DNA from 4 places in the Chryseomicrobium aureum genome. Region 3 is predicted to be linked to each of the others. Evidence: riboswitches for the same ligand, from Rfam matches in the RefSeq annotation. Region 3 holds a riboswitch; each other region holds the start of a gene.

Region 1 (4,889 bases), 1.1 Mb from region 3:
ACGGAAGCGCTTATGACGGCGGAAGGATGAATGTCCTACTATTAGGTGTGGACAGCCGTGGTGAAGAGAAGTCTAGGACTGACACTATGATGGTAGCTTCGTGGGATCCTGAATCCAATGATGTTCGACTCATCTCTTTGATGCGTGATATTTATGCAGAGATTCCAGGGTATCAATCTTATAAATTAAATACGGCCTATTATCTCGGTGGAGCGGATTTGACGAGACAGACTATTGAAGGGATGTTTGGCATTCCCCTTCATCATTACGCACTCATTGACTTTACAAGTTTCGAGACGATGGTCGATATCCTTGCACCAAACGGAATCGAAATTGATGTTGAAAAAGATATGTCTGAAGAGATTGGTGTCGAACTCAAACAAGGGGTGCATCAATTGAACGGCCAAGAGTTACTAGGATATGCGCGCTTCCGAAAAGACGAAGAAGGTGATTTCGGTCGAGTGAGACGGCAACAAGTTGTCATTGAAGCACTTTCTAACGAAGTAACATCTGTCGGCAATCTTCATCGTCTTCCGAAGTTTGCGGGTGCTTTAAATGGGTACATTCAAACGGATATTACAAATACAGATAAGTTGAATTACTTGTTAGATGTGGCGCTAGGCGGAAGCCCTGAAGTAGAGCGTTTAACGATTCCTCGAGAAGGAGAATACCGCTACAATTCATACAGTCATGCAGGAAGCGTCATCGAAATTGATCAACAAGCAGCACAAGCAGCAATTGCTGAGTTCTTAGAGTAGGAGGATCTCTATGTTTGATGACAAGAAACCAGGTTTTTTTGATACACGCTTTATTCAATTTTTAGGCGGAAAAAATACAATCTTTGCTTTGTTACTGCTTCTACTGATTGGGTTGACGATTTTTATCTTTGATTTGGTATCGTTTGTCTTCAATCCATTCACCGTATTTTTAGGGAATGTCGTGTTACCGATTATTTTGGCGACTATTTTGTATTACTTGTTACGTCCGATTCTACGTTTACTTGAGAAGATGAAGATTCCCCGTATCTGGGGAATAGTGATTCTGTTCTTGGCAGTGATTGGACTGATTACACTACTTGTATTCTTAGTGTTCCCATTTTTAAAAGATCAGACCATTCGATTTGTTGAGAACTTCCCAGAAGTTTTTTCTCAACTCATTAATAACATTATAATATGGCTACAAACATCGATGTTTTCAGGGATTTATAATTCACTAGAAGCAGATATCAATCAGTGGATACAAGAGCTACCAAGTCAATTGGCGGTGTTCTTCCAAGATACGTTCGCACGTGTTGCAACGGGTATCAGTTCATTCATTGGAGCGATTACAAGTTTTGTACTTGCGATTGTTACCGTTCCATTTATCTTGTTCTATTTATTAAAAGATGGAGAAAAGTTACCACAATACTTTTTACGTCTATTGCCTCCGCGTATGCGTGAGGAGACGGCTCAAGTGTTTGCAGACATTGACCGTCAAATCAGTTCGTATATCCAGGGTCAGCTGTTAGTATCGGCAGCTATTGGAATTATGGTGTTCATCGGATTTAGCATCATCCAGATGCCATATGCAGTGTTATTAGGTGCTATTGCAATGGTGACGAGTGTGGTTCCCTATTTAGGGCCGATTATTGCAATAACACCAGCAGTAATTATTGCGCTCGTGCAGTCGCCATTCATGCTTCTCAAACTCGCTGCTGTATGGACGGTCGTGCAACTTGTTGAAGGAAAATTCATTTCTCCGCAGATTATGGGGAAAACGTTGCATATTCATCCGATTACCATCATATTCGTACTTGTAACAGCAGGTTCCTTATTTGGAGTGCCTGGCGTTATCCTTGGGATTCCAGGGTATACTATAGTTAAAGTAATCGTGACTCACTTCTTCCGGTTATTTAAAATGCGGTATAATCGTTATGAACCGGTTGTGGAGAATCACTACGAATATTTATCGAAAACGAATAAGGTGGAGTAAGTATGAACTCGTTTGAATCCCATATTGAAAAAGGTCTTATCAAAATCGATACGGTGGTCGATCACCCGTATATCGAACATGGCATCAATTTATCCGGCACCATTTACATCGAGGGACTGGAGCAGCAAGAAGAGGTAGAAGACATCCGTTTAGAAGTATGCAAGAAAGAAAAACGTGAATTGATTGCAAAACTATCCTTTGAGCCAGTCGGCAATCCGGCATCAAAAGGAACGCTCATGATTCCGTTTGAAATCATGCCGGATGAACGCTGGGTGCCAGAAGAAGGGGAAGAAGCGACACAGCTCGTATTGACTACGACTGCATTCTTCTCAGATGGAAGCAGTTTGAGCGATGAAGACGAATTGATATTTGATATCGAAGAGTAGGCTTGAACTTTACGATTGCGTTTGATACAATCGCATCAATACAAAATTGCATATTCATTATCAAGAGAAGTCGAGGGACATGGCCCGGTGACGCTTCAGCAACCTCTGTTTGACAGAAAGGTGCTTCCTCCATCAAGTGCTGACTTGGAAGATAATACTACCGACACTCTGCCCTTGTTATGGGTAGAGTGTTTTTTTAAGGAGAGAAACCAATGCCAATCAATTTGCCGAAAGATTTACCTGTAATTGAAAAACTCCGTGATGAAAATATCTTCGTGATGGACCAAGAACGCGCGCACACGCAAGATATTCGTCCACTTGAAGTACTCATTGTCAATTTGATGCCGGAAAAAGAGAAAACCGAGCATCAGTTACTGCGTTTACTTGGAAATACGCCACTTCAGACGAATGTGACATTTTTACGTATGGCTAGTTATCAACCGAAAAATGTCAGTAGCAGTCACTTGGATCAGTTTTATAAAGTATTCGAGGATATCAAAGACCGACGATTTGACGGAATGATTGTGACGGGCGCGCCGGTCGAGCAAATGCCCTTTGAAGAAGTGGCCTACTGGCCTGAGATTGTGACCTTGTTATTTTGGGCGAAGACGCATGTGACATCAACGTTATCGATTTGCTGGGGAGCTCAGGCCGTGCTTTATCACGAGTTTACTATCGAGAAAGAAGATTTACCGAAGAAATGTTCGGGAGTTTACCCACACTCGTTGTTAACACCTCATAGTCCGCTTGTTCGCGGATTCAATGATACGTTCTTGGCACCGCACTCTCGTCATACGACGGTCAGTTACGAAAAACTCTTGAAGCAGCCAGCCCTTGAAGTAGTAGCAGTTTCAGATCAAGCGGGTGTGTTTTTGGTGCAATCAAAAGACCAACGCCACATCATGGCAACTGGTCATTTAGAATATGATGCGACGACATTACGAGATGAATATGAGCGAGACATCGCAAAAGGATTGGAGTGCGAAGTGCCAGAGAATTATTTTCCTGATGATGACCCAACAAAAGATCCTCAAAACACGTGGCGTTCTCACACCCATTTATTGTTCTCGAATTGGTTAAATTATTATGTCTACCAGCAGACCCCTTTTGAGTGGAGCACTTCGTCATGAGCTTTGAAGAAAAGATCCGGGTTGCGTTCGGAAAGAGAGGCGAGGTGTGGCTAGTAGAACTCCCGAAACAACTTGAGAAGATCGCTCGTTTACATAAATTGACTGGACTGACGCCATTTTCGAACCTGTCCTACAATTATGTGGCCCGAGCAACGATGAAGGGGAAGTCTGTTGTCTTGAAGGTTGGTATTCCCGGTACTGATTTCACAAATGAAGCAGTTGCTATGCAGGTCTTTGGAACGTTTGGAGTACCACAGCTCTTGTTTGAAAATACCGACTCCGGCTACTATATTATGGAAAATATATCGCCTGGTTATACACTAAATGTCCGATTTCCCGACACGAGAACGAGTGTTCGATTATTTGTGGAGCAGTGGAGGAGGTTACATGACACGCAGGTGCCAACTACCGATTTGAATCAGTTACCACAAATTGAGCGATGGTTTGAAAGTTTAGAGACTCACTATGATGCGATTCCTGAAGATTGGCGATTAGAAGCAAAACGCGCTAAACAAAGAATTCATGAGTTGCATCAAACGACGATTTTACATGGAGATTTGCATCATGAGAACATTTTGTGGGATGATTTGCGTGGATTTGTCATCATTGATCCAAAAGGCGTCGTTGGTCATAGATATTATGATTGTGTGCAATTTTTATTTAATAAGAACAAGAACTTGGTTGAATTTAAATTAAAAGTTGAATTGTTGATTGATGAGCATGGATTTGAAGAGAATTTATTAGTGGATGCAATCAAAGCATTAGGAACGGTGTATTATGCATGGATGGTCGAAGATAGAGATCCCGTGGTTGGTGAACGAGTTGAAATGCTTGATTGGATTATGAGTAAATAGTGGATGATAGGAGACCAAGTAGTGAGGTCTCCATTGTTATTTTTTAAAATTAGTTTCCATAATATATATTATCTAAAGTTAAGTTTCATTAAGTAGTATACTTGAAACAATGAGATATTTGAGAAAAAATAAGATTTCATGCATGTGAAATTTCATCCAGTTTATCTAATCAACTAATGAAAAATCGTTGGATATTTTGATAGTTACCTTGAGCGACGAAAAGTTTAATTCTAGCGACGAAAATCGTGATAACTGCGACGCAAATTCAAACTTGAGCGCCGAATCCACTGCATGAGCATAATCCAGCGACGAAAACTTCCATTCTAGCGACGTATTTCTCACATACGGCGACGAAAATGCAATTCCCAGCGACGAAACGATTTATTTCTCCTCACCATACCTCCCTTCTAACCAACTTTTAATCGTGTTTACCAAACTCCAGGAAAACCAAAAAGCACTTCCTCTCAAAGCTCAAGAGAAAATGCTTTTTAGTTTACTTCTATACTATAATTCCTTAACAGTTAGTTTTTCCACGGGTCCAGTTTGAT
Region 2 (4,889 bases), 390 kb from region 3:
TATGAAAAACAATGTAAAGCTTGCTCGTCTTTCTGCCAACATCACACAAACGGATCTTGCCAAAAAGACAGGCATTACGCGACAGACGATTAGTTTGATTGAAAAAGGAGCCTACAATCCAAGTCTTCAGTTATGCATTGCACTGGCCAAAGAATTGGGGAAAACGCTTGATGAATTATTTTGGGAGGTAGATGATCAATAATTCATGGTTAACTCTAGTTTTACCTAAAGACGATTACAAACAACAACTTAAGAAAATCACCATTCAGACAATAGGGTTTGGCGTTCTCTACTTCGTAGTTTACTCTCTAATTAGCGGATTGCCTTCAAACGGTGCAGGATGGTTAGAAATCGGCGGCTTCTTCAGCATCCTTTTACTTATGTATTTCGGGATTCACTTTATATCCCTTCGCAGGTCCTATTCAAAGAATCGACAAGCGCTCGATTGATTAACCAAATAAGCTACGAAACATTTCTAAAGTTTAAGAAAAAACCCACCACAGCTAAGGGGGTCAAAGCTGCAGTGGGTGGGTGCCCTTATTGGAAATAGGTATTCATTTTGTCAAACATCGCTTGCGTCTCTTCCGCCGTCTTGCGGATGATGAACATGCTACCTTTGAACTCTTTGTTGATCGCTTCTTCTACTTCAGGATGTTGATACAATTCAACAATCTTTAAGTAGTTTTCGTTGTCTGCTTCATCTGCACGAGATGCGATGATATTGATGTACGGCTCGATGGACTCGGATTCTGTATCTTCATACACAACAGCGTCTTCAGCTGGAATAAGACCTGCTTGTACGGCCACACCATTGTTGATTAAGGCAATGGCAACGTCCGGAAGAACACGTGCTGTCTGTTGGGGTTCCATAGCGACAAATTCAAGCTCTAACGGGTTTGATGTGATTTTGTCTAAGTCTCCAGTGATCCCAAAATCGTCAGCTAGTTCAATCACACCTGCTTCTTGCAGAAGGTTCAGTGCGCGTGGAAGTGTTGATGCATCATTTGGAATGGCGACTTGATCACCTTTTTGCAATTCATCTAGTGACTCGATTTTATCTGAATACACACCAAGTGGCGCAAATACCGTTGTACCAACAGGTGCCAAGTCTTCCCCAGATTCCGCCACAAAGTTTGAGAAGAACGAGATCGTCTGGAACGCGTTCAAATCAATGTCCCCTGCTGCAAGTGCTTTGTTCGGCATGATGTAATCTGTGAATTCTACTACTTCTAAATCAATGCCTTCCTCTTTTGCAAGTTCTACGATGACCGGCCATTGCGGGCTATCCGCACCGTTCACCCCAATTTTGATTGTCTCTTCTGACCCATCGGCTGAGTTACAAGCTGCAAGTGTTAGAGCAGCTGTGGCAGCAAGTGCTGCAAGTTTTAGTCGTTTCATTTTTTAATCTCCTATCGTCTCATAATTTTTTTGGATAATGTATTGCCAAGCCACTGGGCGAGTTGCACCAGAAGAATCAAGATAATCACCGTCACGACCATGACGCTCGTATCAAAACGTTGGTAGCCGTATGTAATCGCGATGTGCCCGAGACCACCACCACCGACATATCCGGCCACTGCCGAGAAATCGATCAAGCTGACTGTCACAAACGTGAGACCAAGAATCAGTGGTCCAAGCGCTTCCGGAATCAAAACGGTAAAGACGATTTGGAACGGGCTCGCCCCCATCGCTTTCGCTGCTTCAATGACACCCGGGTCGATACTCAGTAAGTTCTGTTCAACGATACGCGCGACACTGAATGTTGCCATGATGGCCATCGGGAACACAGCAGCTCCCACACCAATTGTCGTCCCCATTACGAGGCGTGTCACTGGCATCAAGAATACGAGGAACACGATAAATGGAATCGGCCGAATCACATTGATCAGTAAGTTGAGAAGGCCGTATAACAAGCGATTTTCTAAGATATTGCCTTGGCGAGAGACGAATAAAGCGAGTCCCACCAATACGCCTAAAATCGAACCGAGAATCAGAGTCAGGATGACCATCGTGATCGTCTCGCCAGTTGCTTCTATGATGCGCTGATAAAATGTACTCCACTCAACTTTCATGGATGATCACCTCCTTGATGTCGACAACGTCTGCTAGTTCACGGATCACGTTTTGAATCGCGGTCGTCTCTCCTTTGAAGGAAACGACTAGGTTTCCTAGCAACTGATTTTGGATCTCTCGAACAGCGCCGTACACAACGTTAAAGTGGACATTGTGTTGCTGTGAGATTTTTGAAAGAAGCGGCTGACTCGTCGCACTTCCGGTAAACGTTACTTGGTAGATGTGCTCATCTCCCGCTGCTCGCCATTCTTTTAGCAATTCTTGAGAAGGAAGGTCTTTATTGACCGACTGGATAAACCGTTTTGTCGTCGGATGGGACGGGTTTGTGAAGACATCGAAGACTTCCCCGTGCTCGATGACGTGTCCGTTTTCCATAATCGCCACTCGGTTGCAAATGGTTGAAATGACGTTCATCTCGTGTGTAATCAAGAGCACTGTGATGCCGAATTCTTGATTGACGCGCTTCAAAAGTTTCAAGATGTCCTCTGTCGTTTCCGGATCAAGTGCGGACGTTGCTTCGTCGCAAATTAGGATTTCCGGGTTCGTTGCAAGAGCTCGCGCAATCCCAACGCGTTGCTTTTGCCCCCCCGAGAGTTGCTCAGGATAGTTATCTGCTTTATCAGATAGGCCAACGAATTCAAGTAACTCTTTTGTGCGTCTTGTGATTTCCGCTTTTGGCGTGCCTTCAAGTTTCAACGGATAGGCAACATTCCCTGCAACAGTGCGGGATGTGAACAAGTTAAAGTTCTGAAAGATCATCCCGATTCGTCGACGTTGCAAGCGAAGTTGTTTGGCTTTTAGAGATGTGATGTCGGTATCATTGATTTTGATGACGCCACTCGTCGGCTTCTCTAGAAGGTTCACGAGGCGAAGGAGCGTGCTCTTACCAGCTCCACTAAACCCGATGATGCCGAATATGTCGCCTTTTTTGACGTCGAGCGTGACGTTTTGGACGGCGTGCACATCACGCTTCCCGACTTTGAATGTTTTGGATACGTTTTGGAATGTAATCATGGTGGACTTCCCTACTTTCTTGCTAGAGTGCATAAAAAAAGACCTTCATCTCTTAAGAACATAAGAAATGAAAGCCATGAAAAAGCCTCTCAGTCTTATCTCTCAAGTGGTGGACACTTGCAGGATTTGGCACTGACGCATGCGCGCTTTGCCGAGACTTCACAGGGCCTGTCCCTCCGTCTCTCGTGATAAGAATTGCTGGTATGTAGTTTTGAATTTAGTTCGTCTTGCTAACTGTTTCACAGTCTAAAGCATCAAAGTTTTGTCGTCAATAGTAATTTTACTAATTTTTTTAGTAGTCTGACTATGTAAGCGGTTGCTTTGTTGGTACGACGCGGATAGTTTTTTATTAGTTTTATTGAAAATTCTTTAAAAAGCATTATTTTGATTTCCTAGATGTGAACAAGCTATCTAATAAAAATCAGCTTCCTTTCTAGTACAGAAAGGAGGCTCGTCTCATGTAAGCACGTTCGATTTGTATTTTGTCAGCAACTGCTGTGGAATGTGGCAGTAATCATCCGGACAGCGAGCAAGACGGTCTTGGTGTTCTTCTGCACTTCGTACATAATTGGTAAGCGGCAGAACTTCTACAGCAATTCGGTCCTCATCTTCACGTTTCTTGATGAACGCCTTGGCCTGCTCTACATGTTTTGGGTCTATACTATACACCCCAGTTCGATACTTCTCCCCGACGTCTTCTCCTTGTTTGTTGATACTGTATGGATCGATGATTTCAAAAAGATAGCCCATCAACTCGTCGACAGATACCACATCTGGATGAAAAGTCGTTTTTACACATTCCGCATATCCGTCATATTCCCCGTCTAACGTTTGAGAAGTTCCATTTGCTCTTCCTGCTTCAGTCGAGACAATCCCTGGCAACGTCTTCACAAATGCCTGCACGCCCCATAGGCATCCCCCTGCTAAATAAATCGTCTGCATGCAAAATCTCCCCTTGTACTTCAATTAGAATAGAGATTAAATCATTAGTTAGTTATTTCTATTATCTCATAACACCCTAAAATTCTTTAGTAGATGATGTAAAGTCAGATAGTTTATGAATTCATCCGTCAAAATGACTGCAAACGGAACGGTCTATATAGCTACTAAAAATTAAATAGTTTTCAGGTTTCCTTTGACTAAAAACCGATTTTCCCTGTGTTACGTAAGCTTTTACATTGACGTCACATTTCCTTTACATTCAGTTGATATCGTTGCCGTGTACCAAACAAAAGGAGGAAATGTGTATGAAAAAACAGCTTGTAACAGCCGCTTTGGTGGGAGGACTTGTCGTATCCGGGATCAGTGTCAATGTGACAATGGATTACGCAGAAGCACGGAATGATAACGCTCATAATGGGAAAGTCAAAAATGTAATTTATATGATTCCAGACGGCTACAGTGCCGCCTATGCAACGAACTACCGTTGGTTCAAAGGCGAAGACTCTTCTTTTGATCCATATGTAAAAGGTCTAATCAAAACCTACTCAGCAGATACAGAAGTGACGGACTCAGCTGCTGCTGGGACGGCGATGGCAACAGGTGTAAAAACGAATAACGGGATGGTCGGTGTGACACCCGATGGCAAAGAAGTCGACTCTATCTTAGATGCGGCAGAAGCTGCGAAGAAATCTACAGGGCTAGTTGCCACTTCTACAATCACACACGCGACGCCAGCTGTGTTTGGCGCAAGTGTCGCATCACGCGGTGATGAATCGTCGATTGCCCCGCAATATTTTGAGAACGATGTGGACGTGCTCCTCGGAGGAGGCCGTGACTACTTCGTTTCACTAGAAGAAGGT
Region 3 (4,889 bases):
CTGGCGTTACCATCAGTTACTGTGGATTTGACGGTTTTGGTCGGGAAGTTGAAGAAAAGCTAATTGGACAGGGTCCGCTCCGAGGAGCGAACCCTGTTTTTTTGCTGTAAAGTGCGTGATTAGTTTCCATAATACGACTTCGGTAGAATAAATTGCGGTTTGGGTAGAACAAATCGTGATTTGGGTAGAATAAATCTTAGTTACGTCCGATGAACGCCCGCTCACCCACCAAAACTCTCTACGAACCCCACTCCGTTCGCTTCAATATCCACGATGTTAACAAGAAAATCGCCCCGACACCGATAGAAGACGCTGGTGGAAAGGGTGCATACGGTCCAAAATAGGGTAAGAAATAATTCGAGAGACCAATTGCTGCCATGGCAAGAGCGCCTAGAACACCTGCGCCGACATATTCTTTCCAACGAGATTTCAAGCTTGCCTCTTCAAATGCGGTTTTGTGCAATTGACGGAACACTAAGCGGATCAAGAGCCAAACAATGAACACCATCAACCCAACTTGAATCAATGATGGAATCAAGTATATACGATCATCTGGCATTTCATCGAAATAGGCAATCGCAGCCATAATAACCCCGCGCGCGATAAAGTAGTATGCGAGCAACTGGAACGCCATGCGTCCCCAAAACTTCACCATGTCGCGTTTCTCTTCTTGTGGAATTTGTTCGATGACGTCATCAGCGTAAGCCTTTGGATCCTCTCCAAATACATCTTTTGCAGATTTTCCGTCTTCTTGTGCTTCAAGCAAGTGATCAAGCATATCCATCAAGATTTCTTCACTCTTTTGCTCGGACAATAGAAGCTTCGTTCGGATATAAACCATCAATTGTTCGTAATACACTTTATTAGGAACATGTAATAACTCGCGTTTTTCATTGTTCAGTTTGATTAACTCATGTGCTTTCATTCGCTTTCCTCCTTTAATAATGCATGTAGTGGGACAGACAGCAATTGCCACTCGTTGCGAATGGTTGCCAATGTGGCTTGTCCACTTTGTGTGATGGAATAGTATTTGCGATTCGGTCCAGACTCAGATGGACGCATTTCACTGACGATCAAGCCCTGTTTTTGCAACCGTAACAAGACCGGATAAATGGTGCCTTCTGGGACATCGGGAAGACCGGAATCCTGTAACTTCCTGGACAATTCATATCCATACACAGTCTGTTTATCGATAACTGCAAGAACACATCCGTCAAGAAAACCTTTCAGTAGTTGACTGCGAACTGTCATAGCGCTCCTCCTTGCTAGTTTGTAATGCAAGATAGCGGGGTGAAAAAATAGCTACTTGGTAATGCAAAGTAGTTAATTACAGTCTACTGTGTGAGAAATGGTAAGTCAACTAAAAGCTTAAAATTCTATTGACACATCTTCCTTCAATGCGTTAAAGTGGTAAAAAGCTTTGAAGACCGAACTAAATACGCAATTTCTTATCGCGAGAGGTAGAGGGACTGGCCCTACGACACCTCAGCAACCAGCTGCAAAGCAGTATGGTGCTAATTCCAGCAGAACCATTGTGTTCTGATAGATAAGAGGGATAGAATTGATTACACGCCTTCTTATTTTTAATAAGAGGGCGTTTTTCTATGCCCTCCACTACTTAGGAGGAGTAAATATGACACATCAACTAGAAACCAAACTCGCACAAGCCGGGAACCGAAGTGACTCAGCAACCGGAGCAGTGAGCCTTCCTATTCATCTCTCAACAGCCTACATCCACCCAGGAATCGGGCAATCAACGGGGTATGATTACTCGCGAACTGCTAATCCTACGCGAACTGCCCTCGAGCTAACACTGGCGGACCTTGAAAGAGGTGATCATGGTTTTGCCTTCAGTTCAGGAATGGCGGCTGTTCACGCCGTACTTCAGTTATTTAAGTTGGGTGATGAGCTAGTCGTATCCGAAGACTTATACGGAGGGAGCTATCGGTTGTTCCATCAGTTAGAAGAACGGACGGGTTTACACTTCCGTTACGTAGACACTTCAAAGCTTCAGTCAATCGAGGCTGCCATCACTGAGCGCACAAAAGCAGTGTTCATCGAATCTCCAACGAATCCATTGATGAAAGAAACAGATATTCAAGCTGTTGCCGAACTGGCAAAAGGACACGAAATCCTGCTGATCGTCGATAACACTTTCTATACACCAATTCTGCAGCAACCGATCACGCTAGGAGCAGACATTGTCATTCATAGTGCGACGAAGTATTTGGGTGGTCACAATGATGTGTTAGCAGGTGCTGTTATTACAAAAGGACAGGCACTTGGTGAGCAACTCACAATCATTCAAAATTCAATCGGGGCCGTACCTAGTCCGTTAGACTGTTGGCTATTAGTGAGAAGTCTTAAAACGTTGGGTCTCCGAGTCGAGCGCCAACAACAAAACGCACAGAAACTTGCAGAGTTCTTAACACAACACGTAGCAATTGATTCCGTCTTGTATCCAGGGAAAGGCGGAATGTTATCGTTTCGGTTACAGAAAGAAGAGTGGGTACCACAATTCCTCGAGCGTCTTACACTCATTGCATTTGCAGAAAGTCTTGGTGGAGTTGAAAGCTTCATCACCTACCCGACAACACAAACCCATGCCGATATTCCGGTAGCGGAGCGTGAACGAGTCGGAATCTGCGGAAGACTTCTTCGTTTTTCTGTAGGCATTGAACATGTGGACGATTTGAAAGCAGAACTGCAACATATTTTAGATGGGTTAGTAGGTGAAGCCGAATGAAACGACCGTTTTTGGAACAACTGCAAGACCGTGTTTTAGTGGCGGACGGGGCAATGGGCACACTGCTTTACTCGTACGGCGTCGATCACTGCAATGAAGAACTAAACCTTTCTCACCCGGAAGACGTCCTGCGTGTACATGAACAGTATATTGCAGCAGGAGCGGAAGTGATTCAGACAAACACCTACGCAGCGAATTACGTGAAACTCGCACGTTATGGTTTGCAAGAACAAGTGAAAGCCATCAATACAGCGGCAGTAAAACTTGCCAAACAAGCTGCGGGGGACGAGGTATACGTCCTTGGAACATTTGGAGGATTGCGTGGAATCAAACAAGACATTCCACTCGATGAAATCAAACGCAGTTTTAGAGAACAGCTCTATATTTTCTTAATGGAAGGCGTCGACGCACTGTTACTCGAAACGTACTACGATTTTGAAGAACTAAAAGCCGTTGTGCAAATCGCAAAGGCAGAGTGTGAGTTACCGGTTATCGCAGAAGTGTCGATGCATGAAGTGGGTGTATTGCAAAACGGCTATTCACTTGCACAAGCATTTGAAGAGTTGGAAGTTGCAGGAGCCGATGTTGTTGGTGTCAATTGTCGAATGGGTCCATTCCATATGCTGAGTGCTCTCAAGCAAGTTCCGATTCCCAAAAAGGCATTGCTCTCCGTCTATCCGAATGCGAGTCTTCCTCAAGTGGAAGAAGGTCGCTATTCGTACGCAGAAGAGTTTCACTATTTTGCAGAAATTGCGGAGGAGCTGAGACAACAAGGTGTCCACTTGATCGGAGGCTGTTGTGGAACAACGCCTGGCCATATTCAAGCAATCGCAGAAACTCTAGGCGACCGCACGCCGATTTCGACTAAACAAATCACGGCAAAAAAATCTGACCCACAAATCGAGCAAGTTTCAGCCGAGTCCCCACTACTTCAAAAAGTGCGGAAGGAAACGACAATTCTCGTGGAACTTGACCCACCAAAGCATTTAAATACCGACCGATTCTACGAAGGAATTCAAGCTCTCCATGAAGCTGGTGCCGATGCACTAACACTCGCTGACAATCCTCTAGCTTCTCCGAGAGTCGGGAATGATGCAGTGGCAGCCATCATCAAAGAACGATACGATGCCACGCCACTTGTTCATTTAACATGCCGTGATCGAAATTTGATTGGTCTCCAATCGCACTTAATGGGTCTCCATGAGCTTGGTGTACAAGACCTGCTCGCCATCACAGGAGATCCTGCCAAAATTGGGGACTTTCCGGGAGCAGCATCTGTCTACGACTTATCAAGTTTAGAACTAATCGAGCTTATCAAGCAGAACAATCGTGGATTATCATTTTCGGGGAAATCACTGGAGAGACCGACACGGTTTTCGGTGGGGGCAGCATTTAATCCGAATTACCGCCATATGGATGCCTCGATCAAGCGGCTTGAAAAGAAAGTCGCAGCAGGAGCGGATTATTTTATTACGCAACCGGTTTTTGGAATCGATCAGCTACATGCACTTGCAGAAGCAGCAAAACAAGTCGATAAACCGTTTTTCGTCGGCATCATGCCTTTATTATCGTCGCGCAACGCAGAGTTTCTGCATCACGAAGTTCCAGGGATTCGTCTTCCAGAAGTGACAAGACAGCGTATGCGAGAAGCGGGAGAAGACCCTGCAACAGCACTTGAAGTCGGCATGACGATTACAAAAGAACTGCTAGAAGAAGCGGTCAAGTTATTTAACGGAATCTATCTGATTACACCATTTCTCCGTTATGAGCTCTCACTTGAATTGATTGACTTTATCAAGACACGCAACAAGGAGGAATCGTATGACCAGCTCCACATTTGAACAGCAACTCCAGAAGAAAATTCTCGTCTTAGACGGGGCGATGGGAACCATGATCCAACAAGCAGACCTATCGGCTGAAGACTTTGGTGGGGAAGAATACGAAGGGTGTAACGAGTACTTAGTTCGTACACGACCCGATGTCGTCGAATCAATTCATGCTGCTTACTTTGAAGCTGGGGCTGACATTGTAGAGACCAACACATTTGGAGCTACACCAGTCGTGTTGGACGAGTATGACCTTGGCCACTTAGCGTATGAATTGAACAAAGAAGCAGCAGAAATTGCAAAGCGTGTCGCCTCGG
Region 4 (4,889 bases), 670 kb from region 3:
CTTCTCCGTGACTTGGAAGATCACCCATGACAACATGGCAGTCGTTGCTTCGTAAATATTCTATAACCCATGCGTAGCGTCTATGATGTTCCAATACATTATGGACGATAACGACAATGGCTTTCGGTTGGTTTTCGGTTTCCCATATCCACATGGCTACCTTCCCCTTTCTCATTCTGCTACACTTACTTTATAGTATAGCAAGGGTATAGAAAGGAAGTCTGTTATGATCTATCCATTTGGCGAAAAAACTCCAAAAATCCATCCGTCCGTGTTTATTGCGGATTTCACGACCATCACAGGAGATGTAGAAATCGGTGAAGGGTCTTCAGTATTTTTCAACACTATCATTCGCGGCGACGTCAATGCGACACGCATTGGTCGTAAGGTCAACATCCAAGATCTTTGTTGCCTTCACCAAAGTCCCCAGTTCCCACTTGTCATAGAAGACGAAGTAACGGTCGGTCATCAAGTGACACTGCATAGTTGCACTATCCGGAAAGGTGCCTTAATTGGAATGGGTTCCATCATTTTAGATGGTGCCGAAATCGGAGAAGGTGCATTTATCGGAGCCGGTAGTCTCGTCCCTCAAGGAAAAGTGATTCCTGCTGGTATGATGGCATATGGACGGCCAGCGAAGGTTGTGCGGGCTGTCAACGAGGAAGATAAGAAGGACATGGAGCGCATAGTGCGTGAGTATCATGAAAAGGGTCAATACTATAAAGGTTTGCAAGAATAATAAAAAAACTCCCAAGGAAGTAAATTCCTCGGGAGTTTCCTCATTTTATAAACCAGCTTTTGCTTTCAACTCAGCTGCTTTGTCTGTTTTTTCCCAAGGTACATCGATGTCTGTACGACCAAAGTGTCCGTAAGCAGCAGTTTGCTTGTAGATCGGACGACGAAGATTAAGCATCTTGATGATTCCCGCTGGGCGTAGGTCAAACAACTCGCGAATCCATGTTACCATGTCTGCTTCTGTTGCTTTTCCTGTACCGAATGTATCCACAGCGATTGAAACTGGCTGTGCTACACCGATTGCATAAGCAAGTTGCACTTCTACTTTATCTGCAAGACCCGCTGCTACGATGTTTTTCGCAACATAACGTGCTGCATATGCTGCAGAGCGGTCAACTTTTGTTGCATCTTTCCCAGAGAATGCACCGCCACCGTGACGTGCATAACCACCGTACGTATCAACGATGATTTTGCGGCCAGTTAAACCAGCATCTCCTTGTGGTCCACCGATTACGAAGCGGCCAGTTGGGTTGATAAAGTATTTCGTGTTTTCGTCAATCCACTCAGCCGGTACGACTGCGTTGATGACGTGTTCTTTCAAATCAGACTGAATTTGCTCTAGAGTAATTTCAGGAGCGTGTTGTGTAGAAATTACGATTGTATCGACACGCACTGGCTTGCCGTTTTCATCGTATTCAACAGTCACTTGTGTTTTACCGTCTGGACGTAAGTACTCAAGTGTTTCGTTTTTACGTACTTCCGATAAGCGACGTGATAATTTGTGCGCCAAGCTGATTGGAAGTGGCATTAATTCTTCTGTTTCATTACAAGCAAATCCGAACATCAGACCTTGGTCACCCGCTCCGATCGCTTCGATGTCAGCGTCTGTCATGGACCCTTCGCGTGCCTCAAGTGCACGGTCTACTCCAGCTGCGATATCTGCAGACTGCTCATCAATTGCAGTTAAAACAGCAGATGTATCTGCGTCAAAACCGAATTTTGCACGTGTGTAGCCGATTTCTCGAACTGTTTCACGCACCGTTTTTTGAATGTCTACATAAGCAGATGTTGTAATTTCTCCAGCAACTAGAACAAGTCCAGTTGTGACAGTTGTTTCGCACGCTACACGTGCATTCGGGTCTTCAGTTAAGATTGCGTCAAGGATCGCATCTGAGATTTGGTCACAAATCTTATCCGGATGGCCTTCTGTTACTGATTCCGAAGTGAATAATCGACGTTGTGTCATGATATATTTCCTCCTTCTTGATCCTGCGGGATTGCTCCCGTGAATTGAACCGGTACTCATTCCCCATGGCAAGCCTAGAATACTTGAAGCTGTTTTGGATTTGGCGCATGGTTGAAGGCGTTCATAAATAATAAAATCCTTTCACTCACTAATGAGGAAAGGATGATTTCTTTGCACCTTTCACTCTTATCAATCAGGGGAATCCCCTGTCTCAGGTTGGGCACCTTTTCAATAAGTCTTGCATCTCTATCTTATTGAGGTTGCCGGGTTTCATAGGGCCTGACCCCTCCACCAGCTCGGGATAAGAGTATCCGTTCAATTTTCCATCATACGCATTCACCTATCGAAAGTCAACAAAAAACTGTGTGAAAGTCCCCACAAAAAAATCACTAGTCAAGTGACGTATTAGTGTAGACTATTTAGTTTAATGTGTTATACTAATTCACATATTAGCATTCCGTCACTTCGGAAAATCTATTTAAGGATGGTATTTAACCTATGCAATCGATCGATACAAAAAGCGCAATTCAGTCTTTATTATCGGGAGACCAAGTCCACACGCAACTATCTGTAGCGGAACTTGTTGAACAAGCAACTGCTCGTGGTGAAGGTATGCTGACTTCAACTGGTGCACTACGTGCTGAAACTGGAAAGTATACGGGGCGTTCCCCAGAAGATAAATATATGGTAGATGAAGATATTTCACGTGATAAAGTAGATTGGGGTTCAGTCAACCGCCCAATCTCAAAAGAAGTATTCCAAAACTTATATGCTAAAGTTGTCGATTACCTACAAGCAAAAGATGCTCTTTTCTTATTTAAAGGATTCGCTGGTGCAGACGAAGCGTCTCGCCTACCAATCCAAGTAATCAATGAATACGCATGGCACAACTTGTTCGCCCATCAATTATTCATTCGTCCAACTGCTGAAGAGCTTGCTAACCACGAAGCACAATTCACAATTGTGAGTGCTCCAACGTTCAAAGCAGATCCTGCAGTTGATGGTACGAACTCTGAGACGTTCATCATGGTGTCTATTGAAGAGCGCATCGTATTAATCGGTGGTACGGAGTATGCGGGTGAGATGAAAAAATCCATCTTTGGTATTATGAACTACTTGCTTCCGGAGCAAGGCATTCTTCCAATGCACTGTTCTGCAAACGTAGGCGAAGAAGGCGACGTTACATTGTTCTTCGGTCTATCTGGAACTGGGAAAACAACTTTATCTGCTGACAAAGGCCGTCATTTAATTGGTGACGACGAGCATGGTTGGTCCGATACGGGCGTCTTCAATATGGAAGGTGGATGCTACGCAAAATGTATCAACCTAACAGAAGAAAATGAGCCTGAGATCTATAACGCAATCAAATTCGGTACTGTTCTTGAGAACGTAGTCGTAAACGAAGAGACGCGTGAAGCAGATTACGATGACAACTCTTTAACAGAGAATACACGTGCTGCTTACCCAATCGATTACATCGACAACATCATGGTGCCTTCTGTTGCTGGTCATCCAAAAACAATCGTGTTCTTAACGGCGGATGCGTTTGGCGTATTGCCTCCAATCTCGAAATTAACAAAAGAACAAGCGATGTACCACTTCCTAAGTGGCTTCACATCAAAACTTGCTGGAACTGAGCGCGGGATCACAAGCCCACAACCAGTATTCTCAACATGCTTCGGTTCTCCATTCCTACCACTTCCAGCTGCTGTATACGCAGAGATGCTTGGAAACAAAATTGACGAGCACGGCGCAAACGTCTACCTTGTCAATACAGGTTGGACTGGCGGAGAGTATGGCGTTGGAACGCGTATGAAACTTTCTTACACACGCGCTATGGTTCGCGCTGCAATCGAAGGGAAACTTGAGAACGTAGAAACAGAGCAAGGATCTGTATTCGGCGTTGCGATTCCTAAAGAAGTTCCTGGCGTACCAAGTGACGTCTTGAACCCACGCAATGCATGGGCAGACAAAGATGCATATGACAAAAAAGCAAAAGAACTTGCAGATAGCTTCCGCGAGAACTTCAAAAAGTTCTCTGGTGTTTCTGAAGAGATCATCTCTAAAGGTGGACCAATTATTTAATTGGACATACAGAACAAGGCCTACTCAATCCGAGTGGGCCTTGTTTTTTGCACATTTTCTTTAGTTAGTTTCCATAATATGACTTCGGTAGAATAAAAACCGATTTGGGTAGAAGAAATCACGGGTAGTGTAGAAGAAATCTCCAATTCGTCCTATGAACGCTCGCTCAGCGCCCCTGCTCAAGCATCCACTCGAGCGCTTCGCGTAAAATCTGTCGGTTCAGTGGGTCGGGCACAAAGTGATGGTGGTTTTCTAGATACCTCGTAGTCACAGGCATATTTAAACCTTTCAATTTCTCCTCCAGAATCGTCGCGTGCTCAAACCCAACATTCGTATCTAGTTCCCCATGAATGATGAGAACGGGTGCATTCATACGTTCTAATTGCTGTAGCACGTCACGATCTTCAAACGCTTCTGGAGCCCTTTTAGGGGTCCCGCCGTAGATGCGTTTCATCATCCGGCGCATGTCTACACGTTCTTCATATGTCAAATAGATGGAAGACACTCCTCCCCAAGTCACGAGCGAGGTCACTTCGGGTCGCTTCACCGCTGCCCACAAGGCCATGATTCCACCACGACTAAACGCAAACAGATGAATACGTGTATAGCCGCAAGCCGCTAAATAATCAACAGCTCCGTAAGCGTCTTGACGATCGGCACCCACAAACTCGTCTTTTCCTTCGCCTCCAAACGAACCGCGATAGTGCGGTGCGAATACCGTAAACCCTTGAGCTGCAATTTGTGCAATTCGAGCTCCTCGTACTTTTCCGATTTGATTGATTCCTCCGCGTAAATAGACAATGGCTTCTTGTGCCCCTGCAAC

The links. Region 3 has a riboswitch for S-adenosylmethionine ahead of ACF3OH_RS12300 (methionine biosynthesis PLP-dependent protein). Riboswitches for the same ligand answer to the same signal wherever they lie in the genome.
Region 1: another riboswitch for S-adenosylmethionine. It lies ahead of metA (homoserine O-succinyltransferase); the one in region 3 lies ahead of ACF3OH_RS12300 (methionine biosynthesis PLP-dependent protein).
Region 2: another riboswitch for S-adenosylmethionine. It lies ahead of ACF3OH_RS00300 (methionine ABC transporter ATP-binding protein); the one in region 3 lies ahead of ACF3OH_RS12300 (methionine biosynthesis PLP-dependent protein).
Region 4: another riboswitch for S-adenosylmethionine. It lies ahead of metK (methionine adenosyltransferase); the one in region 3 lies ahead of ACF3OH_RS12300 (methionine biosynthesis PLP-dependent protein).

What each region holds. Positions count from the first base shown of each region.
Region 1 is NZ_CP171117.1:1,303,360-1,308,248, forward strand. Features, by position in the region: gene ACF3OH_RS06885 (LCP family protein) at 1-758, shown strand, start outside; gene ACF3OH_RS06890 (AI-2E family transporter) at 769-1,971, shown strand; gene ACF3OH_RS06895 (sporulation protein) at 1,974-2,357, shown strand; SAM riboswitch class I at 2,412-2,515, shown strand; gene metA (homoserine O-succinyltransferase) at 2,570-3,487, shown strand; gene ACF3OH_RS06905 (aminoglycoside phosphotransferase family protein) at 3,484-4,341, shown strand; gene parC (DNA topoisomerase IV subunit A) at 4,846-4,889, opposite strand, start outside.
Region 2 is NZ_CP171117.1:49,426-54,314, reverse strand. Features, by position in the region: gene ACF3OH_RS00320 (helix-turn-helix transcriptional regulator) at 2-202, shown strand; gene ACF3OH_RS00315 (hypothetical protein) at 192-449, shown strand; gene ACF3OH_RS00310 (MetQ/NlpA family ABC transporter substrate-binding protein) at 538-1,398, opposite strand; gene ACF3OH_RS00305 (methionine ABC transporter permease) at 1,410-2,072, opposite strand; gene ACF3OH_RS00300 (methionine ABC transporter ATP-binding protein) at 2,062-3,087, opposite strand; SAM riboswitch class I at 3,180-3,282, opposite strand; gene ACF3OH_RS00295 (peptide-methionine (S)-S-oxide reductase) at 3,544-4,029, opposite strand; gene ACF3OH_RS00290 (alkaline phosphatase) at 4,335-4,889, shown strand, end outside.
Region 3 is NZ_CP171117.1:2,355,676-2,360,564, reverse strand. Features, by position in the region: gene ACF3OH_RS12315 (putative RNA methyltransferase) at 1-63, shown strand, start outside; gene ACF3OH_RS12310 (DUF1129 family protein) at 239-925, opposite strand; gene ACF3OH_RS12305 (PadR family transcriptional regulator) at 922-1,251, opposite strand; SAM riboswitch class I at 1,446-1,553, shown strand; gene ACF3OH_RS12300 (methionine biosynthesis PLP-dependent protein) at 1,634-2,746, shown strand; gene ACF3OH_RS12295 (bifunctional homocysteine S-methyltransferase/methylenetetrahydrofolate reductase) at 2,743-4,587, shown strand; gene metH (methionine synthase) at 4,568-4,889, shown strand, end outside.
Region 4 is NZ_CP171117.1:1,686,567-1,691,455, forward strand. Features, by position in the region: gene ACF3OH_RS08785 (alpha/beta hydrolase) at 1-154, opposite strand, end outside; gene ACF3OH_RS08790 (gamma carbonic anhydrase family protein) at 227-739, shown strand; gene metK (methionine adenosyltransferase) at 785-1,984, opposite strand; SAM riboswitch class I at 2,165-2,289, opposite strand; gene pckA (phosphoenolpyruvate carboxykinase (ATP)) at 2,480-4,066, shown strand; gene ACF3OH_RS08805 (prolyl oligopeptidase family serine peptidase) at 4,233-4,889, opposite strand, start outside.